4 regions of the Streptomyces sp. NPDC046203 genome follow, and region 3 is predicted to be linked to each of the others. Evidence: riboswitches for the same ligand, from Rfam matches in the RefSeq annotation. Region 3 holds a riboswitch; each other region holds the start of a gene.

The links. Region 3 has a riboswitch for cobalamin ahead of ABZ990_RS02320 (acyl-CoA thioesterase). Riboswitches for the same ligand answer to the same signal wherever they lie in the genome.
Region 1: linked by a shared signal. The riboswitch ahead of cobN (cobaltochelatase subunit CobN) and the one ahead of ABZ990_RS02320 (acyl-CoA thioesterase) in region 3 are both predicted to bind cobalamin.
Region 2: linked by a shared signal. The riboswitch ahead of metE (5-methyltetrahydropteroyltriglutamate--homocysteine S-methyltransferase) and the one ahead of ABZ990_RS02320 (acyl-CoA thioesterase) in region 3 are both predicted to bind cobalamin.
Region 4: linked by a shared signal. The riboswitch ahead of ABZ990_RS15330 (ribonucleoside-diphosphate reductase subunit alpha) and the one ahead of ABZ990_RS02320 (acyl-CoA thioesterase) in region 3 are both predicted to bind cobalamin.

The regions. Positions count from the first base shown of each region.
Region 1 covers NZ_JBEYZX010000010.1:116,134-123,504, forward strand. Annotated here, with positions in the region: gene ABZ990_RS11570 (precorrin-2 C(20)-methyltransferase) at 1-317, opposite strand, end outside; gene ABZ990_RS11575 (precorrin-8X methylmutase) at 314-973, opposite strand; gene ABZ990_RS11580 (cobalamin biosynthesis protein CobG) at 970-2,331, opposite strand; cobalamin riboswitch at 2,401-2,537, shown strand; gene cobN (cobaltochelatase subunit CobN) at 2,576-6,415, shown strand; gene ABZ990_RS11590 (hypothetical protein) at 6,505-6,897, shown strand; gene ABZ990_RS11595 (ATP-binding cassette domain-containing protein) at 6,881-7,371, opposite strand, start outside.
Region 2 covers NZ_JBEYZX010000004.1:92,251-99,621, reverse strand. Annotated here, with positions in the region: gene ABZ990_RS04915 (tetratricopeptide repeat protein) at 1-812, shown strand, start outside; gene ABZ990_RS04910 (flavin reductase family protein) at 904-1,419, shown strand; gene ABZ990_RS04905 (AfsR/SARP family transcriptional regulator) at 1,438-2,412, opposite strand; gene ABZ990_RS04900 (DinB family protein) at 3,011-3,616, shown strand; cobalamin riboswitch at 3,807-3,964, shown strand; gene metE (5-methyltetrahydropteroyltriglutamate--homocysteine S-methyltransferase) at 4,153-6,477, shown strand; gene folP (dihydropteroate synthase) at 6,669-7,371, shown strand, end outside.
Region 3 covers NZ_JBEYZX010000002.1:124,020-131,390, reverse strand. Annotated here, with positions in the region: gene ABZ990_RS02340 (glycosyltransferase family 39 protein) at 1-1,441, shown strand, start outside; gene ABZ990_RS02335 (PhzF family phenazine biosynthesis isomerase) at 1,540-2,379, shown strand; gene ABZ990_RS02330 (SGNH/GDSL hydrolase family protein) at 2,811-3,425, shown strand; gene ABZ990_RS02325 (MBL fold metallo-hydrolase) at 3,487-4,347, opposite strand; cobalamin riboswitch at 4,516-4,747, shown strand; gene ABZ990_RS02320 (acyl-CoA thioesterase) at 4,798-5,241, shown strand; gene ABZ990_RS02315 (PhzF family phenazine biosynthesis isomerase) at 5,394-6,245, opposite strand; gene ABZ990_RS02310 (methyltransferase) at 6,512-7,371, opposite strand, start outside.
Region 4 covers NZ_JBEYZX010000016.1:68,298-75,668, forward strand. Annotated here, with positions in the region: gene ABZ990_RS15315 (hypothetical protein) at 1-513, shown strand, start outside; gene ABZ990_RS15320 (zinc-binding dehydrogenase) at 501-851, shown strand; gene ABZ990_RS15325 (ribonucleotide-diphosphate reductase subunit beta) at 1,018-2,034, opposite strand; gene ABZ990_RS15330 (ribonucleoside-diphosphate reductase subunit alpha) at 2,034-4,415, opposite strand; cobalamin riboswitch at 4,550-4,682, opposite strand; gene ABZ990_RS15335 (GNAT family N-acetyltransferase) at 4,731-5,297, opposite strand; gene ABZ990_RS15340 (hypothetical protein) at 5,354-5,476, opposite strand; gene ABZ990_RS15345 (hypothetical protein) at 5,497-6,060, opposite strand; gene mctP (monocarboxylate uptake permease MctP) at 6,228-7,371, opposite strand, start outside.

The sequences.
Region 1 (7,371 bases), on a different contig from region 3:
GCGGCGAGCCGGGCGGCGGCCTCCTCGTAGAAGTCGTCGAGCGCGCCCCGGTAGCCGCCGGGGTGGTCGGTGCTCTCCACGGTGAGCGGGTACACCAGCTGTTCCTCGACCTGCTCGGGCCGCAGGTGCGGGGCCGCGATGGAGCGGGCGATGGAACGGCCGTGCCGGGCCGAGTGGTACGCGACCACGTCGGCCTCCGCGATCGCGCGGACCGCCGCGACCGTCATCAGGTCGGGGTCGCCGGGGCCGAGCCCGACCCCGTACAGCTTGCCGGGAGTGGCGGGGGCGTCAGGGATGTCGGCGGGAGTGGTGCTCATGCCTGGATCTCCGCTTCGTGCGCGAGGGCGTTGAGGGCTGCGGCAGTCATGGCGCTGCCGCCGCGCCGGCCCCGCACCACCAGGTATTCGAGGCCGAGTTCGTTGGCGGCGAGCGCGTCCTTGGACTCGGCGGCGCCGATGAAACCGACCGGGATGCCGAGGACGGCGGCGGGCTTCCCGGCGCCGTTCGCGACCATCTCCAGGAGATGGAAGAGGGCGGTGGGCGCGTTGCCGACGGCGACGACCGAACCCGCCAACTTGTCGCGCCACAGCTCCAGGGCGGCGGCCGAACGCGTGGTGCCCAGCTCGGCGGCGAGCGCGGGCACGGACGGGTCGGAGAGCATGCACAGCACGTCGTTGTCGGCGGGCAGCCGCTTGCGGGTGACACCGCTGGCGACCATCCGCGCGTCGCACAGGATGGGCGCCCCGGCGCGCAGCGCGGCGCGCGCGGCGGCGACAACGCCGGGCGAGTGGGCGATGTCCCGGACAAGGTCGGTCATGCCGCAGGCGTGGATCATCCGGACGGCGACCGTGGCGACGTCGTCGGGCAGGCCCGCGAGATCCGCCTCGGCCTCGGACCGGATCGTGGCGAAGGAACGGCGGTAGATCTCCGCGCCGTCCTTCTCGTACTCGAACATCGTGGGGCTCTCGCTCATCTCGTGGGGGTCGGGGAAGCCGCGCGGGCGGTGGGGGCGGGTGGGGCGGTACGCGCGGTGGCGACCGCGCCGGGCAGGGCGGTACGGGGGGTGGGGGCGCCGTCCACCAGGTACGCGCCGCCCTCGGTGGTCGCGGTCCCGGTCTCGGCCCGGGCCCCGGCCTCAGTCCCAGCCCCGGTCGCGAGGACGTCGACCCAGGTGCCGTGCGGGTGACCGCAGCGCCGGGCGCAGCCGGCGACGTGCACGGGCAGCGCGCCGGCGGGTACGGCGAGGGCGCGGGCGGCGTCCGCCCGTACGTCCGCCAGGGACTTGGCGCAGCCGGGCAGACCGGTGCAGGCGGTGACTCCGGCGCCGGGGGCGTCGGGGCGGGTGATCAGGCCGGCCGAGGCGAGGTGGTCGAGGCGCGCGAGCAGTTCGGGCGTGCGCTCGGGAGCGGGCTCCGCCCCCTGCTCCCGCGTCACAACGACGGCCCCGCGCCACGGCGTCAGCCGTACCTCCGCCGCGGGCAGCAGCGCCCGCAACTGCGCGGCGGTCAGCCGCCCGAGGGGGGCGAGGACGGACACGGCGCGCGGGCCGAGCGGGCCGGGTGCGGGCGGGGGACCGGAGGGCAGCGGGGGCGGTACGGGTACGGGCTGCCCGCCCGTACCGCTCAGGTCGACGGCCTCGGCCGCCCCGGCCGGCAACTCGCCGACCCGCCACGCCCCGGTACCGGCCGTCTCGGCGGCGTCGAGGAAGGCGAGGGCGGCGGCGAGCGCGACCCGGGGCGCGTGGCCGGCGGCGATCCGCCGCACCTGGCCGCCGACCCGGAGCAGGGCGGACGCGCCGCCCGGTTCTGCGATCAAGGTCACATCGCCGCCGAGCCCGGCGACATCGCCGCGTCCGTCGTCCAGGACGAACAGGAAACGTCCCGAGAGGGCGGCCGCGCGGGGCTCCGCGCACAGCAGTCCGTCCAGTTCACGGGCCCAGGCGTGCACGTCGGCACGGCCGGTTCCGTCGAGTCCGGCGGCCGGTGAGGCGACGATGTTGCGGACCCGTTCGTGGGTCGGCGAGGGGAGCAGTCCGCCGCGTCCGAGGCGGTCGGCGAGGGTGGTCGCCGAGCCGTCCGACAGGCCGCGCAGCTCCACGTTGCCGCGCGAGGTGATGCTGACGGCGCCGTCCCCGAGGGACTCGGAAACGGAAGCCAACAGCTCGATCTGATCTTGCGTCAACTTGCCTGCGGGCAAGCGCAGTCGGGCGAGGGAACCATCGGCGGCGGCATGCAACCGGAGCGCCCCGGGGCACGCGTCGCCACGGTCCCGTATGGGAGGTTCGCCCGGTTCGGGCGAGGTGTCGGGAGTGGGCGGCATGGCGGCGAGCATACCTATGCGCGATGGCCCGGCAACCGGGGGTGACGGACCGCCCCTCCCGCTCCGCCGACCACTCGTTCTAGGATGCAGACCGGCATGGGGTCCCAGGACCCCGGGGAGGAAGCCCGGTGAGATTCCGGCGCGGTCCCGCCACTGTGAGCCGGCCCCGAGCCTCGGGTGTCCGGTGAGTCAGGAACTCCCGCCATCCAACGACCACCCGGGGCGCGGATACCCCGAGGAAGGGCCGAGCCTCGCCATGCTCGTTCTGCTGTCGCATTCCGACACCGACCTGCTCAGCGCCCGTGCGGCGAACGCCGCCGCGCCCGCCGCGCCCGCGTCCCCGTCCGCCGCCACCCCGGCCGCCGGCCCCGACCCGGCCACCGCCACGGAACCCACCACCCCGGCCACCGCCACCACCGAAACCGCCGCCGCCGACACCTCGGCCACCCCCCTGACGTACCGCTTCGCCAACCCCTCCCGCCTCCCGCTCGCCGACCTCCCGGCGCTCCTCGACGGCGCCACGCTGGTCGTCGTCCGCCTCCTCGGCGGGGTGCGCTCCTGGCAGGAGGGCCTGGACACGGTCCTCGCCAGCGGCCTCCCGGTGGTCGTGCTCAGCGGCGAACAGGCCCCGGACGCCCAGCTCATGGCCGCGTCCACGGTCCCGATCGGCGTCGCCACCGAGGCCCACGCGTATCTCGCGCACGGCGGCCCCGGCAACCTCGCCCAACTGGCCCGGTTCCTCTCCGACACGGTCCTGCTCACCGGCCACGGCTTCGAGGCCCCGGCCCCGGCGCCCGCCTGGGGCCCCCTCGACCGCACCCCCCGCACACCCCTGCCCGAGCTGGTCGGCACAGCCCCCGCCATCGCGGTGCTCTACTACCGCGCCCACCACATGAGCGGCAACACCGCCTTCGTCGGCGCTCTTTGCGACGCGATCGAGGACGCGGGCGGCCGGGCGGTCCCGCTGTACGTGGCCTCCCTGCGCGCCCCCGAGCCCGAACTCCTCGCGGCGCTCGGCGACGTCGACGCGATCGTCACCACGGTCCTCGCGGCGGGCGGCACCCGGCCCGCCGAGGCGCAGGCCGGCGGGGACGAGGAGGCGTGGGACGCGGGCGCGCTCGCCGCGCTCGACGTACCGGTCCTCCAGGCGCTGTGCCTGACCGGCTCCCGGGCGTCCTGGGCGGAGAACGACGAGGGTCTGTCGCCGCTGGACGCAGCGAGCCAGGTCGCCGTCCCGGAGTTCGACGGCCGGCTGATCACCGTCCCGTTCTCCTTCAAGGAGATCGACGAGGACGGTCTGCCCGCGTACGTGGCGGACGCCGAACGCGCCGCCCGGGTCGCGGGGATCGCCGTCCGGCACGCCCGGCTGCGGCACATCCCGAACGCGGAGAAGAGGGTGGCCCTGGTTCTCTCCGCGTACCCGACCAAGCACTCCCGGATCGGCAACGCGGTCGGCCTCGACACCCCCGCCTCGGCCGTCGCGCTGCTGCGCCGGCTGATCGCCGAGGGGTACGACTTCGGGCCCGCCGAGAACATCCCGGGTCTGATCTCCGGCGACGGCGACGAGCTGATCCGCGCGCTGATCGACGCGGGCGGCCACGACCAGGACTGGCTGACCGAGGAGCAGTTGGCCGCGAACCCGGTGCGGATCCCGGCCGCCGACTACCGGCGCTGGTACGCGGCGCTGCCCGCCGAGCTGCGCGCCGGGGTCGAGGAGCACTGGGGCCCGGCGCCCGGCGCGATGTTCCTGGACCGGTCCCGGGCGGCCCAGGGTGGCGACCCCGACGGCGACATCGTGCTCGCCGCGCTGCGGCGCGGGAATCTGCTGGTCCTCATCCAGCCGCCGCGCGGCTTCGGCGAGAACCCGATCGCGATCTATCACGACCCGGATCTGCCGCCCTCGCACCACTATCTCGCCGCCTACCGCTGGATCGCGGCGCGCGCCGACGACGGCGGCTTCGGCGCCGACGCGATGATCCACCTCGGCAAGCACGGCAACCTGGAGTGGCTGCCCGGCAAGAACGCGGGCCTGTCCGCCGCCTGCGGGCCGGACGCGGCGCTCGGCGATCTGCCGCTCGTCTACCCGTTCCTCGTCAACGACCCCGGCGAGGGGACGCAGGCCAAGCGCCGTGCGCACGCCACCCTCGTGGACCATCTCGTGCCGCCGATGGCCCGCGCCGACAGCTACGGCGACATCGCCCGGCTTGAGCAACTCCTCGACGAGTACGCCCAGATCAGCAGCATGGACCCGGCGAAGCTGCCCGCGATCCGGGCCCAGATCTGGACGCTGATCCAGGCCGCGAAGCTCGACCACGACCTGGGCCTCGCCGACCGCCCGGACGACGACGGCTTCGACGACTTCCTGTTGCACGTCGACGGCTGGCTGTGCGAGGTGAAGGACGCGCAGATCCGCGACGGACTGCACGTCCTCGGCGGGGCGCCGGCCGGGCCGGAGCGGGTCAACCTGGTGCTGTCCATTCTGCGGGCCCGCCAGATCTGGGGCGGTACGCAGGCCCTGCCCGGACTGCGCGAGGCGCTCGGCCTGGACGAGTCGGCGACCGACCGGACCCGCACCGACGCCATCGAAGAGCGGGCCCGGCGGGTGGTCGAGGCCATGGAGGCGGCCGGCTGGTCGGTGGACGCGATCGAGGGCGCGATCGAGGACGCGGCCCGACTCGGCCTGGACGACGGCCAGTTGATGGAGGAGGAACGAGAGGGGCGCCTGGAGCAGGTGACGGCGGTACTGCGTTTCGCCTGTGAGCAAGTCGTGCCCCGGCTCGCCGCCACCACCGACGAACTCGCCCACTCCGTCCACGCGTTGAACGGCGGCTTCGTGCCCGCCGGGCCCTCCGGCTCGCCGCTGCGCGGCCTGGTCAACGTGCTGCCGACCGGCCGTAACTTCTACTCCGTCGACCCCAAGGCCGTGCCGTCCCGGCTCGCCTGGGAGACCGGCCAGGCCCTCGCCGACTCCCTGCTCGCCCGCTACCGCGAGGACAACGGCGGCTGGCCCACCTCCGTCGGCCTGTCCCTGTGGGGGACGAGCGCGATGCGCACGGCGGGCGACGACGTCGCCGAGGCGCTGGCGCTGCTCGGCGTCCGGCCGCTGTGGGACGACGCCTCGCGCCGCGTACGCGGACTGGAGCCGATCCCGCTCGCCGAGCTCGGCCGACCCCGGATCGATGTGACCCTGCGCATCTCCGGCTTCTTCCGTGACGCGTTCCCGCACGTCATCGGGCTGCTCGACGACGCCGTCCGGCTGGTCGCGGGGCTCGCGGAGGAGTCCGCCGAGGACAACCACGTCCGCGCTCACGCCCAGGCCGACCTCGCCGAGCACGGCGACGAACGGCGCGCCACCACCCGTATCTTCGGCTCCCGGCCCGGTACGTACGGCGCGGGGCTGCTCCAGCTCATCGACTCCCGCGACTGGCGCACGGACGCCGATCTCGCCGAGGTGTACACGGTGTGGGGCGGCTACGCGTACGGGCGCGGGCTCGAAGGCCGCCCGGCGCGCGCCGAGATGGAGACGGCGTACCGGCGGATCGCGGTCGCCGCGAAGAACACGGACACGCGCGAGCACGACATCGCCGACTCCGACGACTACTTCCAGTACCACGGCGGCATGGTGGCGACCGTGCGCGCGCTGCGCGGCACGGCCCCGGAGGCGTACATCGGCGACTCCACCCGCCCGGAGACCGTCCGCACCCGCACCCTCGTCGAGGAGACCTCGCGGGTCTTCCGCGCCCGGGTCGTCAACCCGCGCTGGATCGCGGCGATGCGGCGGCACGGCTACAAGGGCGCCTTCGAGCTGGCGGCGACCGTCGACTACCTCTTCGGGTACGACGCGACGACGGGCGTGGTCGCCGACTGGATGTACGACAAGCTCACCCAGGAGTATGTGCTCGACCCGGAGAACCAGACCTTCTTGAAGGAGGCCAACCCCTGGGCGCTGCACGGGATCGCGGAGCGGCTGCTGGAGGCGGAGTCGCGCGGGATGTGGGAGAAGCCGGACCCGGGGACGCTGGCGGCGCTGCGGCAGGTGTTCCTGGAGACGGAGGGCGACCTGGAGGCCGGCCCGGAGGACGGCGAGGACGACTGACGGGGGCGACTGGCAGGGCCGGTCCGGCCACCGGGTTACGATCCCCGCCGCACGAACGGCGTGCGGACGACAGGGGTGGGGTGGTGGGCATGCGTGCCCGAGGCGCGGTGACGGCGACGACGACCATGGTGGTGCTGGGGCTGACACTGGTCCTGGGGGCCTGTTCGAGTCCGGGCGGCGGCGCGGACGGGGCGAAGCCGGAGTCGAAGCCGGACTCCTCGGCCTCCTCCTCCCCCGCCTCGGCACCTGCCGCGACCGACTCCCCGGGACCCTCCTCGGCCGCCCCCTCGGCCTCCTCGGCCCCCTCGGCCGCTCCCTCGCCTTCCGCGTCCGAGGAGCCGGCCCGGGCCGACGATTCCCGGGCCGCTCGCCCGGGCCTGGGCAAGGAGGGGGATACGGACGAACCCCGGCGCGCGCCGCAGGGCGGGCCGGGGTCCAAGGCATCGCCCAAGCAGTACGAGCCGGTCACGAAGTCGGAGTGAGCACGGCGGGAGCCGGAGTGAGGCCCAGACGGCGGCCCCGGAATCCCGCTCGCAGCCGCCGGTCGTGGCTGACCACCACGAGCGTCCCCGGGTAGCCGGCGAGTGCCGCGTCCATCTCCTCCACCAGGCCCGGGGCCAGGTGGTTGGTCGGTTCGTCGAGAAGGAGCAGCTCGACGGGCCGGGTCACCAGACGGGCCAGCGCCAGTTTGCGGCGCTGCCCGGCGGACAGCAGGCGGACCGGGACGGCGAGGTCGCGGGCGGCGAACAGACCGAGCGCGAGAAGTTCCTCCTCCCGTCCCGCGCCGAAGGCGACCGCCAGCGGGCGCGGGTCGGCGGCCCCGGCCGTGTCCTGAGGGAGCAGTCCGACCCGTTCGGGTCCTGGGCCGGTCACGGTTCCGGCGTCCGGGACGAGTGCTCCTGCCAGGAGCGCCAACAGGGTTGATTTTCCTGCCCCATTGGGTCCGGTGACGAGGA
Region 2 (7,371 bases), on a different contig from region 3:
GGCTGGACCGGGAGCTGGGCCTCGGCAAGCGCAGCTGGCACCGGACCGGCCTGCGCTACAACCGGGCCCAGGTGAACACGATGAGCGGGCGGCTGACGGAAGCGCTCGAGGACTACGCCGAGATCCTGGCGGCCGACGAGGGCTTCTCCGACCACTACTTCAACCGGGGCGTCATTCTGCGCAAGCTGGGCCGCGCCCAGGAGGCGGTCGACGAGTTCACGAGGACGCTGAGTCTGGAGCCGCCGTTCCCCGAGGCGTACTACAACCGGGGAGACGCCCGGCTGGAGTTGGGGGACACCAAGGGCGCGCTGGCGGATTTCGCCCGCGCGCTGGAGCTCGAACCCGGCCATCCGGAGGCGTCGCTCGGGCGGGCTGGCATCCTGGCCGACCTCGGCGATACCGCGGCGGCGCTGGAGAGCGTCACCGGGGGGCTCGCAGAGCACCCGGAACACCCGTATCTGCTGTCGCTGCGCGGGCGGTTGCTGGCGGAGGAGGGAGACGCCCCTGCGGCCCGGGAGGCGCTGGAGGCCGCGCTGCGCAACGATCCGGAGCTCGCCGAGGCGTGGGCGGTGCGCGCCGAACTCGCCTACCTGGATGGTGACTTGGACCTGTCCGTGGCCGACTTCGACCGGGCCGTCGAGCTCGCGGACCGTGCGGACTTCCGGTTCAACCGCGGTGTGGTCCACGAGGCGGCCGGCCGCTACGGCGAGGCCGCGGCGGACTTCGAGGTGGCCCTGGCCGCCACCGGCGACCCCGACGCCCGCAGCCACCTGGACAGTTGCCTGCGGGCCGCCGGGCAGGCCCGTGCGTAGGGTGGCGGAGGGTCCCGCTCCGGTCGGCGGGCCGCCGTCGGCCGGAGCGCCTGTGCCGGCCGGTGCGCCCGTGACGGGTACCCGGCCCGTCATGGGCGGCGGGTGCCCGTCCGGCGCGCCGGCCGAACCGGGCGTGTTCGTCGAACGGTTCACCGAGGCCATGTCCCGGCTGGTGACCGGCGTGGCGGTGGCGACCGCGCGACGTTCGGACGGCCGCCCCATCGGCATGCTGGTCTCCTCGTTGTGCTCCTACAGCGTGCGGCCGCCGTCCGTCCTGATGGCCGTCGCCGACGGCTCCCGGACCGGCCGGGAGCTTTGCGCCCGGCCGGGCATGGACTTCGGGGTGCACCTGCTGGGCGCGGACGACGAGGCGCTGGCCCGGGTGTTCGCGGGCGGCGCGGACGACAAGTTCGCGGACGTCCTGTGGGAGTGGGAAGGCGACGTGCCGCGCCTGCTCGGTGTGTCCGGCTATCTGCGCTGCCGGGTCGCCGCGGCCTTTCCCCACGGCGACCACACGGCACTGGTGGGCGAAGTGTCCTCCTGTGCGCCGGGCGAGGGGCAGCCCCTGGTCTACTACGGGCGCCGTCTGGACTGGCGGCTGCGCTGAGGGGCGGAATGGTGTACGTCAGTCGGGCAAGAGGCGTTCCTGCTCGGCGTTCAGTATCGAACGGCAGTACTCGTGCCCGGCGTTGAGCGGCGGCCGTACCCGCAAAACCGCCTGCTGCGCTGCCTTGAGGGCGGATCCCGGCTCGATGCCCCCGGCCGCCACCACCGTCCGCCGGGCCTCGGCGTAGACCTCCAGGGCCTCGGTCTGCCGGCCGGTGGCGGTCAGCGCGAGCATCAACTGCTCGTGGAAAGTCTCCCGTAGGGGATAGCGGGCGCACAGTTCCCGGAGCTCGCCGGTGACCTCCCGGGCGCGGCCCCGGCAGATGTCGGCGCCGATCCGGTCCTGCACCACCGCCAGTTGCTCCTCGGCGAGCCGGTCGCCGTAGAAGCCGGGCAGGTCCGCGTGGGTCAGATCACCCAGGGGTGTACCGCGCGAGAGCGTCAGAGCGCGCCGGAAGGCGTGCTCGGCGGCCTGACAGTCACCGGCGGCGAGCCGGCTGCGGCCCAGGGCCGCCTGCTCGCGGAACTCGTCCAGATCCAGCTCCCCGGGCCCCACGCGCAGCAGATAACCCGATCCGACCGTCGGCAGCAGCGGGTGGTGGCGGGCGTCCAGTCCGTCGCGGCTGTGACCGGGGTCCAGGATCCGGCGCAGGCCCGACACGTACATCTGGAGCGCCGCCAGTGCCGAGCGGGGCGGCCGGCCGTTCCACAGGTCCTCGATCAGGGAGTGGGTGGAGGACTGTTGGTTGGCACGCAGTAACAACAGGGCGAGTAACGCACGGGACTTGAGCGCCGTGGGCGTGCAGGGACGCCCTTCGAGCCGCAACTCCAGCGGCCCCAGGACCAGATAACGAGGTTTGCTCTCCGCCGCCTCAGGGCCCGAGTGCTCCCTGGATTCCGGGGGCGTGCCGGGACGCCGTCCCGCACCGCCCTCCGCACCGCCCGCCACCGTGGTTCTCGCGCGCTGGAACGCCACCGCCGTCGACTCCCCCATCACTGTGACTTGTGTGCAGGATGTGTGTGAACTGCGCCCAATGTGGGGGCTTTGTCGTGGACGGGCAAGGTTCGAATCGAGCCAACCTGGGTCGCGCGGGACTCGGGCCTCTCAGGGCCGCGGCCGAAGAGGCGGCGGGGCCGCCCGCTCGCCCTCACTCCGCGCCCGCGGGCGGAGCCGGAAGGGTGGAGGAGAGGCGCGGCCGGGAAGCCGGACCGGGCGGTGACGCCGCCCCGCCCCGGCGAGCCGTCCCGGGCCCGCCCCCTGATGGCGCGGGGTGTCGCGGCCCCCGCCCGCCCCCGGCGCCGCTTCCGTCCGACCGGGCGGGGCCGGACCCGGGGTACGCGGCGGCGCCCCGGCCGCACGGGCGTGCGCCGGCCCGTCCATCGTCACGAGGGGGCGCGGGGAACGTCGCCTGCGAACACCGTCACGTGTGGGCCTCGGAGTCGCTCGTCGGCCAACGACGGGAATGCCGCCGCGACTCCGCGATCTTCACCGTTTGCGACGGAGACGATGGCCGGACCTCGGTGCTGTCGGTCGCCGCGGGCCGTGCGGGGGATCTTGAGGCGCTGAGCAGCCCATGGCAGGCTCCTGCCGCATGATCGATGAATTCGCGAAGGACAACCTGCACGTGAGGCTGCGGCGGGACCGCGAGGCGCTGCTCTGGAAACTCGACGGCTTGTCCGAATACGACGCACGCCGGCCTCTGACGGCGACCGGGACCAACCTTCTGGGCCTGGTCAAGCATGTGGCCACCGTCGAGGCCAGGTACTTCGGCGAGGTCTTCGGCCGCCCGTCCCCGCAGCCGCTGCCCCGGTGGCAGGATTCCGACGGGAGCGATCAGTGGGCGGCCGAGGACGAGACCCGCGAGCGGATCGTCGGGTTCTACCGGCGCACGTGGGAACACGCGGACGCCACGATCGACGAGCTTCCCCTCGACGCCCCCGGCCACGTGCCGTGGTGGCCGGAGCCGTTTTCTCGCACCAACTTGTTCGCCGTCATGGTCCATGTCCTCGGCGAGACCATGCGGCATGCCGGGCACGCCGACATCCTGCGCGAGGGCCTCGACGGCCGGACCGGGCTGCGTCCCGAACACGAGACGCGGATCGACGAGGAAGCCCGCGCGGCCCACCGCGCGACGATCGAGCGGGCGGCGAGGGCGGCGGCACTCGTCAAGGGCGAGAGGCCGCCGCACGCGATGTGAGGCGATGACCGCCGCCCGCGCCGCTTGGTCGCGACGGCCGGGCCGGCGCGAGCAGCCTTCCCGGGGGAGACGAGTCCGCCCCGTCTCGTGGATGCCGTCCGGAATATGGGCAACCGCTCTCGCGTCCCGGTGCGAGGCCCTAGGGTGGCGTGTGCAGCTGGTTCGCCCCGTCCGCCAGGCGGGAGCGTCGTAAGAGGGAACCCGGTGGGAATCCGGGACTGCCCCGCAGCGGTGAGTGGGAACGACCGCCGTCATACGCACTGGGTCCGATGTACCGGGCCTGGGAAGCGACGGCCAGTAGGTGTCCGCCGGTCCCTCCGGAGGGCGTGCCCGCGAGTCCGAAGACCTGCCCGTTGCCCGTGCGCGGACGATTCCGTGCGCGGAGTGTCCCGGTGACCTCGTGGGCGGGTCGGCGTGCGCAACGAGCGGTCTTCGCGGCCTTGTTCCGCGAGGAGGTCCGCCCGTTCCGTCGTTCCCTTCGCGCCCGCGTCCCGTCCCCGGGATGTTCGTGGACACATCTCGCGAAGGAGAGTTCCGTGACCGACAAGTCCGCAGCCGCGGCGTCCCGGGCCACCGTGTACGGCTACCCCCGGCAGGGCGGGAACCGGGAGTTGAAGAAGGCCGTCGAGGGGTACTGGAAGGGCCGCGTCGACGCCGGTTCCCTGGGGAAGACCGCAGCCGGCCTGCGCCGCTCCAACTGGCGAGAGCTGGCCGAGGCGGGTGTCACCGAAGTCCCCACCGGCGACTTCTCGTTGTACGACCATGTGCTGGACACCACCGTCATGGTCGGCGCCGTTCCGGAGCGGCACCGCGCCGCCGTCGCCGCCGATCCGCTGGACGGTTACTTCGCCATGGCACGCGGCACACAGGACGTGGCGCCGCTGGAGATGACCAAGTGGTTCGACACCAACTACCACTACCTGGTGCCGGAGTTGGGGCCCGACACGGAGTTCTCCGCGAACTCCGAAAAGCAGACCCGAGAGCTGCGGGAGGCCCTCGCCCTGGGGCTGGCTGCCCGGCCCGTTCTGGTCGGACCGGTCACGTATCTGCTGCTGGCCAAGCCCGCCCCCGGGGTGGCCGACGACTTCGAGCCGCTGACCCTGCTCGACCGGCTGCTTCCCGTGTACGCGGAGGTGCTGGCCGATCTGCGGGCGGCGGGCGCGGAGTGGGTCCAGCTCGACGAGCCGGCCCTCGTACAGGACCGCACCCCGGCCGAACTGAACGCCACGGCCCGCGCGTACCGCGAACTCGGCGCCCTGACCGACCGGTCCCGGCTGCTGATCGCCTCGTACTTCGGCCGTCTCGGCGACGCCCTCCCGGTCCTGGCGGCCGCACCTGTCGAGGGCCTCGCGCTCGACTTCACCGGCAGCGGCGCGGCGAACCTCGACGACCTGGCCGCCGTCGGCGGTCTGACCGGCAAGCGGCTCGTCGCGGGAGTCGTCGACGGCCGCAACATCTGGATCAACGACTACCGGAAGTCCCTCGCCACCCTTGGCACCCTCCTCGGCCTCGCCGACCGGGTCGACGTCGCCGCCTCCTGCTCCCTGCTGCACGTGCCGCTCGACGCGGCCGCCGAGCGGGACATCGATCCGCAGGTCCGCCGCTGGCTCGCCTTCGCCCGCCAGAAGACACGGGAGATCTCCGTGCTCACCCGCGGGCTGGCCCAGGGAACGGGCGCCATCGCACCCGAACTCGCCGCGAACCGGGCCGACCTGACCTCCCGCGCGGGATCCGCTCTCACCCACGATCCGGCTGTACGGGCTCGCGCCGCAGCCGTCACCGACACCGACGGCCGGCGCTCCCTGCCCTATCGCGAGCGGGCCGTCGCCCAGCGGGCCTCGCTGGGCCTGCCGCTGCTGCCGACCACCACCATCGGCTCCTTCCCGCAGACCGACGAACTGCGGTTGGCACGTGCGGACTTGCGGTCCGGGCGGATCGACATCGCGGGATACGAGGAGCGGATCAAGGCCGAGATCGCCGAGGTCGTCTCCTTCCAGGAGAAGGCGGGCATCGACGTCCTCGTCCACGGTGAGCCCGAACGCAACGACATGGTGCAGTACTTCGCCGAACAGCTCACCGGCTACCTGGCCACCCAGCACGGCTGGGTCCAGTCGTACGGCACCCGCTACGTCCGCCCGCCGGTCCTGGCCGGCGACATCTCCCGCCCCGAACCGATGACCGTGCGGTGGACCTCGTACGCCCAGTCCCTCACCGGCCGCCCGGTCAAGGGCATGCTCACCGGCCCGGTCACCATGCTCGCCTGGTCCTTCGTCCGGGACGACCAGCCGCTCGCCGACACCGCCCGCCAGGTCGCCCTCGCCCTGCGCGACGAGGTGGACGACCTGGAGGCCGCCGGCACCCCGGTCGTCCAGGTGGACGAACCGGCCCTGCGGGAAACGCTGCCGCTGCGCGCCGCCGACCACGCCGACTACCTCGACTGGGCCACCGAGGCATTCCGGCTCACCACGAGCGGGGTGCGGCCGGAGACCCAGATCCACACCCACATGTGCTACGCCGAGTTCGGGGACATCGTCCAGGCCATCGACGACCTCGACGCCGACGTGATCAGCCTGGAGGCGGCCCGCTCCCATATGCGGGTCGCCCATGAACTCGCCGCCCACGGCTACCCGCGCGAAGCGGGCCCCGGTGTCTGGGACATCCACTCGCCACGTGTCCCCTCCGCCGAAGAAGCCGCCGAGTTGCTGCGTACCGGGCTCACGGCGATCCCCGCCGAACGCTTGTGGGTCAACCCGGACTGCGGCCTGAAGACCCGCGGCTGGCCCGAGACCCGCGCGTCCCTGGACAACCTCGTCGCCGCCGCACGTGCCGTCCGCGCCGAACTGGCGACCGGCGACGCGTGATCAAGTCCGGTGCTGGGCCTGCGGATTCGAGGCTGCCGGCCCGGCACCGGGCGGGGCGTTGGGGAGGAGAGCGGACCGGGTGCCGACGGACCTGTCCGGCCCGGCGCCGGCGTGCGCCCGGCAACCGAAGTCCGCGGCCGGCATCCCGTCCCGTGCGTCCGCCGTACCGGATGGATCGGAGTACTCAGCACATGAACAGCCGTCCCGTACCGGTGGCCGTGGAGGGGCTGCCCGACTGGGGCCGCTGCGCGGTCATGGGAGTCGTCAACGTGACCCCGGACTCCTTCTCCGACGGAGGGCACTGGTTCGACCCGACCGCCGCGGTGAAGCGGGGCGTCGACCTGGTGGCCGACGGCGCGGACCTGGTCGACGTCGGTGGCGAGTCCACCCGGCCCGGCGCGTTCCGGGTCGACGAGGCCGAGGAGTTGAGGCGGGTCCTCCCCGTGGTCCGGGGGCTGGCCGCCGAGGGGGTCCTGGTGTCCGTCGACACCATGCGCGCCGGCGTCGCACGGCGCGCGGTCGAGGCAGGGGCGGTCCTCGTCAACGATGTCAGCGGAGGGCTGGCCGATCCCGCCATGATGCCCTCCGTGGCGGCCTGCGGTGTTCCCTTCGTCCTCATGCACTGGCGCGGATTCAGCCATGACATGGACAGCCGCGCCGGTTACGGGGACGTCGTGACCGAGGTCGTCGCGGAACTCCGGGACCGGGTCGACGCCGCCGTCGCCGCGGGCATCCCGGCGAAGCGCCTGGTGATCGACCCCGGGCTCGGCTTCGCCAAGGAGGCGCGGCACGACCTCGCCCTGGTGGCCGGGCTGCCCGCGCTGCGCGCCCTGGGCCGCCCGGTCCTGGTCGCCGGCTCCCGGAAACGGTTTCTCGGGCATGCGCTGACGGACG
Region 3 (7,371 bases):
GACCGGGGACATCCTGCGCATGCTGGAGAACGTCGATGTCGTCCACGGTCTCTACTACCTGCTGATGCACGGGTTGTTCACCTGCTTCGGCCCCAGTACGACGGTGCTGAGACTGCCTTCCGTGCTCGCCATGGTGGTGGCCTCGATCTGCGTGACGGTGCTCGGGAACCGGCTCGCCGGGCCGTGGGCGGGGCTGGGCGGCGGGCTGGCGTTCGGACTGCTGCCCGCCGTCCAGTTCCACCTTCAGGAGGGGCGTCCGTACGCGCTTGTCGCCGCCGGTGCCGGAGTCTCGACGCTCCTGCTCGTGACCGCCGTTCAGGAGCGTGCCGGGCGGCCGGCCCGCTGGGTCGCGTACGGCGGAACGGTCCTCGTCTGCGGCCTCTTCAACTGGCTCTCCCTGATGATCCTTCCCGCCCACCTGGCCACCCTGCTCTGGGCGCGGGCCGCCCGCCCGGTGCGGGTGCGCTGGGCGATGGCGTCGGCGGCCGCCGTGACGGGGGTCCTGCCGCTGATCCTCTTCAGCCGGAGCCAGTCCGGCCAGGTGTCCTGGATACCGCCGCTGACCTGGCACATGATGATCGGTCCGGCGGTCCTGCTGACCATCGGCGGGCTCGGCGCCCTGCTCGACCGGCCACGGGCGGGTGCGAATGCCGAATCGGGGACGAGTGCCGGATCGAGTGGGGGTGTTGCCGGGCGCGGGACGGGCGCCAGGCGTGGGGTGGGCCGGCTGTCGGCGGCATCCGTCGGGCTGCCGCTCTTGGTCGTACCCCAACTCACCCTGGCCGGGCTCTCCTTCATCCAGCCGCTGTTCCTCGACCGTTACGTGCTGTTCAGCCTCGTCGGCCTGGCGCTACTGATCGGTTCCGCGATCGGCACGGCGGTCCGGGCGACGCGACCTCGGTTCCCGAGGGCTTCACGTGCCGTCCTTCCCGCGGTGCTGGCCGTCGCGACGACGGCTCTGATGCCGGAGTCCCTGGCCAAGCGGTCCCCGGCCAGCCGCGTGGACGACGTCCTCGCCATAGCGGAGGACATAAGGGAGTTGGGGCGGGACGGGGACGCGGTGCTCTACATACCGGCCGCACGCAGGGACACCCGCCTGGTCTCCCCCGACGCCTTCACCGGGCTGCGGGACCTCGCCCTGGCGCAAAGCCCGGAGGAATCCGGGACGTTGAAGGGCTTGGAGGCGGACCCCGGGCGAATCCGGGCGAGGATGCTGGCACAGGAACGCATCCTGCTGGTCACGGATGCGGAGCCGGTGCCGGCGGCGCTCTCGACAGAGCGGGACCGGGTGAAGTCCTGCGTCCTGGGCAAGCACTTCACCCCAGGAGAGGATCGCCGCATGCGGGGGCGCAGGGTGACGGTGTACGAGCGGAACCACCGAGCGGGCCACGGACACACACGGAGCGGCACGAGCAAGTCCGCTGCAAACAGCCCCTGTTGACATCGACGCCACCGTGCACGGATGCCGCGGGAGGGGCATGCCGTCCGGAGAAGATCGACTGCGTTGACGGGGTCGGTGCGGGGGCCTACGTTCGGGTGATGGACATCCTGCGTTACGTGGCTTTCAGCACCGACCCGCTCGGCGGGAACCCGGCAGGCGTGGTGCTCGACGCCGCCGGCCTCGACGAGGCGACGATGGCCGCGACCGCGGCGGAGATCGGCTACTCGGAGACGGCCTTCACCGTGGCCAGGCCCGACGGGTCGCTCGACATCCGCTACTTCAGCCCGCTGGCCGAGGTGCCCTTCTGCGGTCACGCCACCATCGCCACGGCCGTCGCCCACGCGCAGCGGCACGGCGCCGGCGACCTGCTGCTGCACACCCAGGCCGGTCCGGTCCCCGTGACCACCTCGGTGCGGCCGGACGGCACCGTCACCGCCACCCTGGTGAGCGTCGCGCCGCGCACCGAGGAGATCGGCGACGCCGATCTGGCCGAGCTGCTCGCCGCGTTGCGCTGGAATGCCTCGGACCTCGACCCCGCGCTGCCACCGCGCGCCGCCTACGCGGGTGCCTGGCACCCGGTGATCGCCGCCGCCAAGCGGGGCCGGCTCGCCGACCTCGACTACGACATGGCGGCGCTGGGCGCCCTGATGGAACGCCGGGGCTGGACCACCATCGCCCTGGTGCACCGCGCCTCGGACACCGTCTTCCACGCCCGCGACCCCTTCCCGCCGGGCGGGGTCGTCGAGGACCCTGCCACAGGCGCCGCGGCCGCGGCCTTCGGCGGCTATCTGCGGGAGCTTCGACTCATCGCACTCCCTGAGGTTTTGACGATCCATCAGGGTGAGGACATGGGCCGCCCGAGCGTTCTCGGCGTACGGGTTCCGGCGGACCCGTCGAGCGGCATCGAGGTGACCGGTACGGCGGTACGCATCGGCTGACCGGGCGGACTGCCGGAACCACCGTGGCGGGCCGCCCGGACGGACCGACGGAGACGGGCCGTCCGGCGCGAGTGGCCACCGGAACATAGCCGCGCACCCGTCCCGGCCCGGCCGCGACCGGCCTGGGAGGCGACTCCGCCGCCCTCAGCTCTGCGCACCCCCGGAGCCCCTGGCCTCGCTGGCATTCGGGAGCCGAGGCGAGAGGGGGCGGCCCGGCCGAATCCCGTACGCCTCCGCGCACCGAGGGCCGAGGGCCGAGGGCCGAGGGAACGGGCAGAGCTCGAAACGGCGGGCGACGGACAGCCGGACGGCAACCCGGCGGCCGCCCACGCGAACGTTGCGCGAGCGATCCCGTAACGGCAGCATGGCCGCCAAGGGAGCGCCGCACCCTGCCGGGACACATCAGCGGCGCCGACGGGAGGCGACGCATCATGATCCGACTCGCCGACACACCCATGACCTGGGTGGCGGCCGGAGACAGCATCACCCAGGGTGTCCTGCACACCCACGGCGCGCGCGGCTGGGTGGAGCATGTGCACGAACGAGTCGGATGGCAACTGGGCCGGACCACCGACGTCCTGGTCAACTCCGGCGTCTCCGGCTGGACCGCCGTCGACGTGCTCGCGTCCTACGAGTGGCTGATCGGCCGGTTCCGGCCCGACGTACTGTCCGTCTCACTCGGCACGAACGACTGCCTCGCCGGCGAGGCCGGGCTGCCCGCCTTCCGTGACGCGATGCGCGCGATCGTCGAGCGTGCCCGCACCGCCGGGGGAACGCAGATCGTGCTGCACACCCCGCTCGTGGTCGGCTTCTCGGGTCGCGCGCGGCGTGCGGCCATGCCCGCGTACTGCCAGGTGGTTCGTGAACTGGCCGCCGAGTCCGGTGCGTTGCTCGTCGACCACGAGGCGTACTGGATCGCGCACCACGGAACGGAGGACCCGATGGCCTGGTTGGACGAGGCGGCACACCCGAACGGGGCCGGCCATCTGGAGATGGCCAACCACGCGCTGCGCACGATGGGACTGGGCGAGCTGGAACTTCCCTGATCCTCATCTCGCGTGAGGGGACGGCCTGTTGAGACCTGCAACAGGCGGCGCATCCGCCCGGCTACCCCTCGCCGTTCGACGCCCGGCGTCCGCCCGGTGGCACGCCCCAGGGGCGCGTCGGCTGACCGGAGCGCGTCGAACGGCCTCGGGAGCGGTGGTTCGAGAAGACCTCACCGGGCTCGGCATGGTCGACGGGACCATCGAACCGGGCCTCGGCGCGTGCCACCGCCTGCTCCGGTGTCAGGAAACGGCCGACATGGGTGACGATCAGCCGGCCCGCCCGAGCCGCGGTGGCCGTGTCGGCGGCGTCCTCGGGCGTGTGGTGCACCTGCTCGCCCTCGGCCGGCGCCTGGTTGCTCTCGGCTTCGCACAGCAGGGTGTCGCACTCCTCGGCCAGCTCCGTGAGGTTCGCGCAGGGCGCCGTGTCCCCGGAGTAAACGAGCGAGCGGCCCCCGGCCTCGGCACGCAGGGCGAAGGCCGGCATACCGTGCTCCACCGCCCGGCTGGTCAGGGCGAGTTCACCGATGCGCACCTCGTGTCCGTCGTACAACTCCTGGACGGCGAAGGCGGCCTCGACCGGGCTGCGCGTCGGGCCGTTGGTGAGGAAGTGGGCCAGCCGGTCGGCGATGCCCGGCGGCCCGTAGAGGGGGATGGGCGCGGCAAGCCGGATGTCCGCGAAGAGCGCCGCGTAATACGCGGTGAGCAGATCCGCGGTGTGGTCGGCGTGCAGATGCGAGATCCAGATCGCGTCCACCTCGTCGAGCCGGGCGTACCGCTGCAGCCGCGCCAGCGTCCCGCTGCCCGCGTCCACCCAGACCCGGGCACCGGCGCCGGTCAGGAGATAGCCGGAGCACGGGTTGTCCTCGGTCGCGTAGGGCGTGGCGCTGCCCAGAACCGTGAGCTGGAATCCGTCACTGATCATCCGGGGAGTGTAGAGAGCGCTCGGTTCGCCGGCTGATGAGCGGGAGGGTGGGCGAGCGGACGAGCGGGCGGGTGGTCACCGCGGTCGGGGCGGTCGGCGCGCGGCTCGGGGTCACGGCCCCGGAGCACCCCGGTTCCGCGACGGGAGCAGGGCGCGGGCTCGCTGCCGTACGCTGGCAGGGCAGCTGGTTCGCCCCGTCCCCCGGACGGGAGCGTCGTAAGAGGGAACCCGGTGTGAATCCGGGACTGCCCCGCAGCGGTGAGCGGGAACGACCGCCGTCATACGCACTGGGCCCGGCACACACGAGGGCCTGGGAAGCGACGGCCAGTAGGAGTCCGCCGGCGAGAGCCGGGGAACGCGCCCGCGAGTCCGAAGACCTGCCCGCTGCCCGCGCACCGGCCCCTGGGGTGCGCGGAGAAGCCCTGCCGCGACTCGCGAAGGAGAGTTGACGTGGCCGAATCCCCCGTCACCAGTCCTGCCCGCCCGACCAAGACCCCGGACGATTCCCGGGTGGTCCTCGCCCACATCATGAGCGACCACGACACCAATCTGTACGGCACCATCCACGGCGGAGTGATGATGAAGCTCATCGACGACGCCGCCGCGGCCGCCGCCGGCCGGCACGCCGACGGGCCGGCCGTCACCGTCTCGGTCGACCGTATGACCTTCCTCACCCCGGTACGGGCGGGCGACCTGCTCAGCGTGGAGGCGGGACTCGAACGGGTCGGGCGGACCTCCATGACGGTCGGGGTACGGGTCACGGCCGAACGGTGGAACAACTCCACCCCCGCCACCGAGGTCGCCACGGCGTTCCTGACCTTCGTCGCGATCGACGCCGACGGAACGCCCCGCCCCGTGCCCGCGCTCGACATGACCAACCCCGGCCTGTCCTGACCGGTTCCCCGCACCGGTTCCCGGCACCTTCGGGCATGACCTGAGGGACGCCGGCGGGGCCGGGGCGCGCACACGCGTCCCGGCCCCGCGTCTCGGGGGGCTTCGCCCACCCTCCCCCGTACGGCTGCCACGCCTGCCGGCGCCGGCGGCCGCTACACGTACAGCGTCCCCCGGGCCACGACCACGGCCTCCCCCGCCACCCGCACCGATTCGATCCGCTCCGCGGTCCCCGTGACCCGGGCGCGCATCGTCGAAGGACGGCCCATCTCGACGCCCTGGCGGATCTCGATCCACTCTCCGAAGGGGATCAGTCCGTGCCGGGCCAGGTGCACCGCGAGCGAGCCGGCGGCCGAGCCGGTGGCCGCGTCCTCCACCACGCCGTAGGCGGGGGAGAACATGCGCAGCCTCCAGTGGGTGCCCGCGCCCGTGAAGCAGTTGGCGGCCATGTCGGGAAGTCGCGCGAGGATCCGCTGGTCCGGTTCCAGGGCGGAGAGGGCCGCCACGCTGTCGAGTCCGACGAACACGTGCCGGGGTCCGTTGCGGTAGACCTCGATCGGCAGCGTGCTGCCGGTGGCCACCGGGGCGAGGGCCGTGAGCAGTTCCTCCGCCCGGTCGTACGGCTCCCATGTCGGCACGGGCTGCCACATGCCCGCCGCGACGGTCCGGCCCTCGCCGTCCCGCTCCAGCTCGAACGCCACGGTGCCCATGGCGGTCTCCATCCGCAGTTCCCTCGCCGCGTGCCATTCGCCGAGCACCACGGCCGTGCCCAGGGTGGGATGCCCGGCGAACGGAAGCTCGTTCACCGGCGTGAAGATGCGGACCCTCACATCGCCGTCGTCCTCCGCGGGGAGGACGAAGACGGTCTCCGACAGGTGCGTCTCCTGCGCGATCCGCTGCATGCGCTCGGCGGAGAGGCCGGACGCGTCCAGGAGGACCGCGGTCGGGTTTCCTTCCAGCGGGGTGGCCGTGAAGACGTCGGCGACCACGTACTCGTAGGTGTCCATGAGGTCCGTTCGTTCCGTCGCGCCGGCTCCCGTCGTCCGGGTGCCGGCTGGATGGGGTGCTGGGGAGGGGCTCGCCGGATGAGCCGACCGCTCGCCGGGCGGATGCGTCGTCACCGGACGGGCCCGCGGACCGCCGGGCCCGCGGGACCGGACGGACCCGCGAGGTCTTCGCCGAGTCCGTTCGCCGGTCCGTCCACCGACCCGTTCACCGGTCCGTTCACCGGTCCGTCCGGGGACGACGCCTGGGGACGGGAGGACGCCTGGCGTCAGGGACGCGGCGCGGCGACCAGAGCGGTGTTCTCCATCGGCAGCTCCGCGCGGCCGACGACGTCGAGGCCCGCCCGGTCGAGCAGCCGGGTGATCCGCTCGACGGTGCGGTGCGCGCCGCCCGTCGTCATCAGGAGGTGCATGTCCCACAGCGCGGGCAGCACGGTGGAGTTCTCGTCCTCGACGAAACGGTCGAGGAGCAGCAGCCGCGACGAGGAGTCGGCCATGGCGCGGCGGCAGCTCTCGAAGACGCCGACGACGGCCTCGTCGTCCCAGCCGGCCAGCACCCGGCAGAGGACGTAGACGTCCCCGCCCTCCGGAACGCCCTCGAACATGTCGCCCGCGACCAGTTCGGTGCGGTCCAGGCCGACGGTGGCGGACAGGTGCTCGCGCGCCTTGGCCATCATGTGCTCGCGATCGAAGAGGATGCCCCGGGCGTCCGGGGTGGCGCCGAGGACCGTGGCGAGCAGGTGCCCGCCCCCGCCGCCCACGTCCACGACCTTCTTGCCGGAGAAGTCGAAGACCTCGGGCACCTGGTGGAAGAACATGCTCGCCGCGTTCAGGGTGCGCTGGAAGCGCCGAGTCACGTCCGCGTCGTGCCCCAGGTACTCGTAGAAGGGCCGGCCGAAGGCGGCCTCGAACCCCGAACTCCGCGTGCTGATCGCGTGGTGGGCGTGCCCCCAGGCGGAGTAGAACTCCTCGCCGTACAGCAGGCACATGTCGCTCAGGGACTGGGGCGCGTCGAGGAGCGCGGCGCTGATCGGGGTCCCCCGGTAGCCGGTGGACTCGCTGCCCTCGAACACCCCCATGGCCACCAGGAGGCGCATCAGCCGGTGCACGCCCTCCTCGTCCGCCCCGG
Region 4 (7,371 bases), on a different contig from region 3:
CCCCACCAGGCCCTGGTCCGGGTGACCGCGATCTCGCTCAACTACGGAGAGATCGCGTTCGGGCTGGCCGGAGCACCCGAAGGCACCGTCCTGGGCTGGGACGCCGCGGGTGTCGTGGAACGGGCGGCCGCCGACGGTTCCGGACCGGCCGCCGGTACGCCGGTCGTGACCCTGATGCCCGACGGCGCCTGGGCCGAACTGCGCGCGGTGGACACCGCGTGGATCGGCGTCGCCCCCGAGGGAGCCGACCCGGCCGCGCTGTCGACGATTCCGGTCGCCGCCACCAGCGCCCTGCGCGCCCTGCACCGCATGGGCCCCCTGCTGGGGCGCGACGTCCTCGTCACGGGAGCCACCGGCGGCGTCGGCCGGTACGCCGTCCAGCTCGCCCGCGCGGCGGGCGCCCACGTCCTGGCCGTCACCCGCGACCCCGACACCCACGGCGAACTGCTGCGCGGGCTGGGTGCCCACGAGGTGATCAGCGCGCCGAAGGAGGCCGGCCGGTGGACGGTGTGATCGACATGGTCGGCGGACCGCTGCTCGTCGAGGCGTACCAGACGCTGAACGAGGGCGGCACCCTCGTCTCGGTCGGGCACGGCGCCGACAAGGGGGAGGACTTCCCGTTCGGGGCGTTCTTCGGCGACCAGGGCCGGCACGACCGGTCGATCGTGACGTTCTTCCTGCTGGCCTGCACCGGCCTGGACCGCGATCTGGCCTGGCTGGCCCGGCGGGTCGCGGCCGGCGACCTCGACCCGGGCATCACCTGGCGCGGCAGCTGGGACGCCCCGGGGGAGGCGATCGACGCCCTGCTCACCCGGGGGCTCCACGGCAAGGCGGTACTCACCCTGGACTAGGAGGTTGTCCGACCCTCATCCGCCGGACAAGACCCGCCGGGCAAGCCCAAGGGCCGTCCGGACGAAAAAACCGGTCCGGAGAAGGATCTCTCCGGACCGGAATCACTCCCGGGTGGTCACGGCCTCCGCCGTGACCACCCCGGACGCGCACCAGCGGACCAGCGGACTAGAAGTCCTCGTCCAGGTCCACCGAACCCTCGACCGCCACCTGGTACGCCGACGGTCGGCGCTCGAAGAAGTTGGTCAGCTCCTGGACGCCCTGCAGCTCCATGAACGCGAACGGGTTCTCCGAGCCGTACACCGGCGCGAAGCCCAGTCGCGTCAGCCGCTGGTCGGCCACGCACTGGAGGTACTCGCGCATGGACTCGGTGTTCATGCCCGGCAGACCCTCGCCGCACAGGTCACGGCCGAACTGGAGCTCCGCCTCGACGGCCTCCTTCAGCATCGCGGTGACCTGCTCCTGGAGCGCGTCGTCGAAGAGCTCCGGCTCCTCCTTGCGGACGGTGTCCACGACCTCGAAGGCGAAGTTCATGTGCATGGTCTCGTCCCGGAACACCCAGTTGGTGCCGGTGGCCAGGCCGTGCAGCAGACCGCGCGAGCGGAACCAGTAGACGTACGCGAACGCGCCGTAGAAGAACAGGCCCTCGATGCACGCGGCGAAGCAGATCAGGTTGAGCAGGAAACGGCGGCGGTCGGCCCGCGTCTCCAGCTGGTCGATCTTCTCTACCGAATCCATCCACTTGAAGCAGAACTGCGCCTTGTCGCGGATCGACGGGATGTTCTCGACGGCCGCGAAGGCCGCCGCGCGCTCCGCCGGATCGGGGAGGTAGGTGTCGAGCAGCGTCAGATAGAACTGGACGTGCACGGCCTCCTCGAAGAGCTGGCGCGAGAGGTAGAGCCGCGCCTCGGGGGAGTTGATGTGCTTGTAGAGCGTCAGCACCAGGTTGTTGGCCACGATCGAGTCGCCGGTCGCGAAGAACGCGACGAGCCGCCCGATCATGTGCTGCTCGCCCGGGGACAGCTTGGCGAGGTCGGCCACGTCGGAGTGGAGGTCGACCTCCTCCACGGTCCAGGTGTTCTTGATGGCGTCGCGGTAGCGCTCGTAGAAGTCCGGGTAGCGCATCGGACGCAGGGTCAGTTCGAAGCCCGGGTCGAGCAGGTTCTTCTGGTTCTTGTCGGACATTACTGGCAGGCCTCGCAGGACTCGGGGTTCTCAAGGGAGCAGGCGATGGCGTCCGCGTCGGGCGCCTGGGACTGCGCCGGTACGGGGGCGGCGGCGCGGGCGGCGCGGGCGATCCGGGTGGCCGGGCGCGAGCGCAGGTAGTACGTGGTCTTCAGACCCTGCTTCCAGGCATATGCGTACATCGACGACAGCTTGCCGATGGTCGGCGTCTCCATGAACAGGTTCAGCGACTGCGCCTGGTCCAGGAACGGGGTGCGGGCCGCCGCCATGTCGATCAGACCGCGCTGCGGGATCTCCCAGGCCGTCCGGTACAGCGCCCGCGTCTCGGCCGGCACCCAGGCGAAGTCCTGCACGGAGCCCGAGGACTCGCGCAGCGCCTCACGGGTCTCGGCGTCCCAGACGCCCAGCCGCTTCAGCTCGTCCACCAGGTACGCGTTGACCTGGAGGAACTCGCCCGACAGCGTCTCGCGCTTGAAGAGGTTGGAGACCTGCGGCTCGATGCACTCGTAGACACCGGCGATCGAGGCGATCGTCGCCGTCGGCGCGATCGCGAGCAGCAGGCTGTTGCGCATGCCGACCTCGGCGATCCGGGCCCGCAGCGCGGCCCAGCGCTCCGGCCAGGTCAGCTCCACGTCGTAGTGGTCGTGGTGCAGCACGCCCCGCGCGGTGCGGGTCTTGTCCCAGGCGGGCAGCGGACCGTTGCGCTCGGCGAGGTCGGCGGACGCCTCGTACGCGGCGAGCATGATCCGCTCGGAGATCCGGGTGGACAGCGCCCGTGCCTCCGCCGAGTCGAACGGCAGCTTCAGCTGGAAGAAGACGTCCTGGAGACCCATGGCGCCCAGGCCCACCGGACGCCACCGGGAGTTGGAGCGGCCGGCCTGCTCGGTCGGGTAGAAGTTGATGTCGACGACCCGGTCGAGGAAGGTGACGGCGGTACGGACGGTCGCGTCGAGACGCTCCCAGTCCAGCTCGCCGGAGGCCGTGTCGACGAAGGCGCCCAGGTTGACCGAGCCGAGGTTGCACACGGCGGTCTCGCCGTCGTCCGTGACCTCGATGATCTCGGTGCAGAGGTTCGAGGAGTGGACGACCGAGCCGGGCTCGGCGGTCTGGTTCGCGGTCCGGTTGGAGGCGTCCTTGAAGGTCATCCAGCCGTTGCCGGTCTGCGCGAGGGTGCGCATCATCCGGCCGTACAGCTCGCGGGCCGGCATGGTCTTGCGGGCCAGACCCTTCGCCTCGGCCGCGACGTACGCGGCGTCGAACTCCGCGCCGTACAGGTCGACCAGCTCGGGCACGTCGGCCGGGGAGAACAGCGACCAGTCGGCGTCCGCGTTCACCCGGCGCATGAACTCGTCGGGGATCCAGTGCGCCAGGTTGAGGTTGTGGGTGCGCCGGGCGTCCTCGCCCGTGTTGTCGCGCAGCTCCAGGAACTCCTCGATGTCCGCGTGCCAGGTCTCCAGGTAGACCGCGGCGGCGCCCTTGCGCCGGCCGCCCTGGTTCACCGCGGCGACGGAGGCGTCCAGCGTCTTCAGGAACGGGACGATGCCGTTGGAGTGGCCGTTGGTGCCGCGGATCAGCGAGCCGCGGGCGCGGATGCGGGAGTACGCGAGACCGATGCCGCCCGCGTGCTTCGACAGGCGCGCGACCTGGTGGTAGCGGTCGTAGATGGAGTCCAGCTCGTCCTTCGGGGAGTCGAGGAGGTAGCAGGACGACATCTGCGGGTGGCGGGTGCCGGAGTTGAAGAGCGTGGGGGAGGACGGCAGGTAGTCGAGCCGGCTCATCAGCCCGTACAGCGCCGTGACCTCGTCCAGCGCGCGCACGCTGTCGTCCTCGGCGAGACCGGCGGCGACCCGCAGCATGAAGTGCTGCGGCGTCTCGATCACCTTGCGGGTGATCGGGTGGCGCAGCAGGTAGCGGGAGTACAGGGTGCGCAGCCCGAAGTAGCCGAAGCGGTCGTCGCCGGCCGGGTCGATCGCGCTGTCCAGCCGGTCGGCGTGCAGGGCCGCGAATTCCGCGGTCCGCTCCGCGATCAGGCCCTCGCGGTGACCGGTGGCGACGGACTCGGAGAAGGAGACCGCGCCCTGTCCGGCCGCCTCCTCGGCGATCGTCAGCGTGAGCAGCCGGGCGGCGAGCCGCGAGTACGCGGGGTCCTCGGCGATCAGGCCGGCCGCCGCCTCGGTGGCGAGTTCGCGCAGCTCCGCCGTGTCCGAGCCGGGGTGCCGGCCGCGCAGCGCGGCGGCGGCGACCCGGCCGGGGTCGGTGTCGGGGAGGTCGGCGGTGAGGTCGGTCAGGATCCGCAGCAGTGCGGTTCCGGGGCCGTCGCTCGGGGCCGCGATCTCCTCGGAAGATACAGCCGAAGCCGGATCGGCGGGCGCGATGGTCACTGGGAGGCTCTCCCTCGCTCGGCTCGTGGCCTGCACGGGGGATACGGGGACGAGCGGGGGCCGGGATACGCGCGGCGCGCCGCGTCCACCGGCCCACTCCGCGAGGCCCGGACGTCTGTGGCACCCGGAACGGACGGACCGGGTGCGCTGTCCACAGGTCTTCGGACTCCGGCCGCGCGAAAGAGCGCGAACCATACCGTTGCGGGACAGTTCCGGATTTCCACCGGATTCCCCTGCGACGACAGCGAGGACGAGCATACATGTGGGGGGCGCCGCTTGCGGCACCCCCCACATGTTGTGTCCCGGCGTCAGGCCTCAGACCGTGTCCCGCAGCTCCAGACCGTAGGAGAGCAGGGTGAAGTCCACCCCGGGAACGGGCTGCCAGTCCCGCTCGGGGGCCCGGACGAAGCCGAGCCGGGCGTAGACCCGGTGCGCTCCGGTCATGGTCCGCTGGGTGGACAGGACGATCCGCGCGCAGCCGGGGACGGCCCGCGCGCGGTCCACGCACGCCCGCACCAGCGCCTCGCCGACGCCCCGGCCGCGGGCCGCGTGGTCGACGGCCAGCATCCGGAATTCGGCCTCGTCCGCGCGGGCGGTGTCCGCCCACTTCTCGCCCCCGGTGGTGAAGGTCACCCCGCCGAGGACCGTCTCCGCCGCGTCGACCGCGACGAGCACCTCCGCCTCGGCGGCGCGCCCGGCCACGTCGCGCAGCAGGTCCGTATAGCCGTCGGCCTCGCCGAACGCCAGGAAGCCGTCGTCGCGGTAGGCCGTGTCTTCAAAGTGCCGTCGTCCGGCCGCAGGCCGGGCCGTGCGGCGTCTGGTGCGTGCGATCGCAAGGCGGAGGTTCGCCCTCGTACTGGATGTACTTGGGTGATCCGACAACGCAGCGAGCGTGCGTGCCAGGCGTCGCACGGCAGACGGCAGTTTGAAGACACGGCCTAAGCCCGTACGGTGATCTCGCCGAGGCGCTCGTAGTCCTCGGGGCGCGCTGTTCTGATCGTGAAATCCATGGGGGCCAGTCTGTCGGGGGCGGGCGGCCGGCGCGGGAGAATTTCGGCCACGCGCTCCCACCCCGTCGAGGTCAGCCGCCGACCCCCACGCTGTTGTCGGGAGCGCCGTCGCCCTCCGCGGGCAGATCGCCGCGCTGTACGGGTGCTCCGCCGCCCGCGGGCTTCTCGGGCAGCACGTCGTCGAGTTCGCGGGCGTCGGCCCGGTGCGCCCGTTCGGCGGCGGCGCGCAGCCGGTCCTTGCCGACGGTGAGCGGGGCGTCGAGGGTGATCCGTACGCCGTCCTCGACGCGGATGTACGTGTGCTGCCCGTCGGACGTGCGGTACCAGCCGGGCTTCTCCGGCGTGCAGGGGGCGGACTTCGGGGAGGCGGCGCAGTCCTGGTCGGTGAAGGTGCCGCGGTCGGCGCCGAGGGTGACCCGGGTGCCGTCCTGGGCGACGTACGCGGCCTGGAAGCCGTCGTCGCCCAGGCCACCGACCGACTGGTGGGCGAGGGTGAAGCCCTCGATCTCCGTGACGTACACATGGTCCAGGGAGATCTGGGCGTAGTGGGCGCGCTCCTCCAGTTCGGCCTGGGAGGGAGCGCCGGCGATCACGTTGCCGCAGCCGGTGAGGGCCAGGGCCAGGGGTAGGGCCAAGGGCAGAAGCAGCGGACGGGTGGTCAAAAACGTACGGGAGTTCATCCGTTCATACTCGCGGGAGAACGGGCGGGGCCGCCGGGCTTTCCCGAGGGAAGGCCCGGCGGCCCCGGACGTGCTCCGTGTCGCTGTCGCTGTCGCTGTCGTCGGCGCGGTCGGCCCAGGCGTCAGTGCCCGGCGCCGACCTTCGGCAGCTCGGTGACGACACCCTTGTCGCCGGCGTCCGCCGTGTAGTCCTCCGGCGAGGTCTCGTCGACCCCGTCCGGCGTCCCGACGGCGCGCAGCACCAGGGTGAGGACGACGGTGACGATCACGTTCAGCGTGAAGGCGGTGAGACCGATGTAGCCGATCTCGCCGATGCCCGGGATCTCCGCCGACGAGCCGCCGAAGTGCTTCTGCGTGGGGCTCGCCACCCCGTACGCCGCGGCCGTGCCGTAGATCATGCCGACGCCCCAGCCGACGAGCAGCGCCCAGCGGTGGAACCAGCGGGTGAACAGACCGCCGACCAGGGCCGGGAAGGTCTGCAGGATCCAGATGCCGCCCAGCAGCTGGAAGTTGATGGCGACGGTCTTGTCCATGGTGAGGACGAAGACCAGGGCGCCGACCTTCACCAGGAGCGAGACCAGCTTGGAGACCTTGGTCTCCTGCTCGGCGGTCGCGTTCGGCTTGATGAAGTCCTTGTAGATGTTGCGGGTGAAGAGGTTGGCCGCGGCGATCGACATGATCGCGGCCGGCACGAGCGCGCCGATGCCGATCGCGGCGAAGGCCACGCCCGCGAACCAGTCCGGGAACATGTCCTCGAAGAGCTGCGGGATGGCGAGCTGACCGTTGCTCACCTTCACCCCGGCGGCGATCGCCATGAAGCCGAGCAGCGCGAGCAGGCCCAGCATCAGCGAGTACAGCGGCAGGATGGTGGTGTTGCGGCGGATCACGTTCCGGCTCTTGGAGGAGAGCGTCGCGGTGATCGAGTGCGGGTACATGAACAGCGCGAGCGCCGAGCCGAGGGCCAGCGTGGCGTACGTCCACTGGCCCGCCTCGCCGGGGGCCAGCGTGCCGCGCGGCTTGCCGGTGGCGGGGTTGGTGGCGGCGAACGCCTCGCTCGACTTGGCGAAGATCTCGTCGAAGCCGCCCAGCTTGATCGGGATGTAGATGATCGCCACCGCGATGACGATGTAGATCAGGGTGTCCTTGACGAACGCGATCAGCGCGGGCGCCCGCAGACCGGACGAGTAGGTGTACGCGGCCAGCACGCCGAAGGCGATGAGCAGCGGCAGGTCCTTGACGAACCAGCTGGTGTTCTCGCCGCCGCCG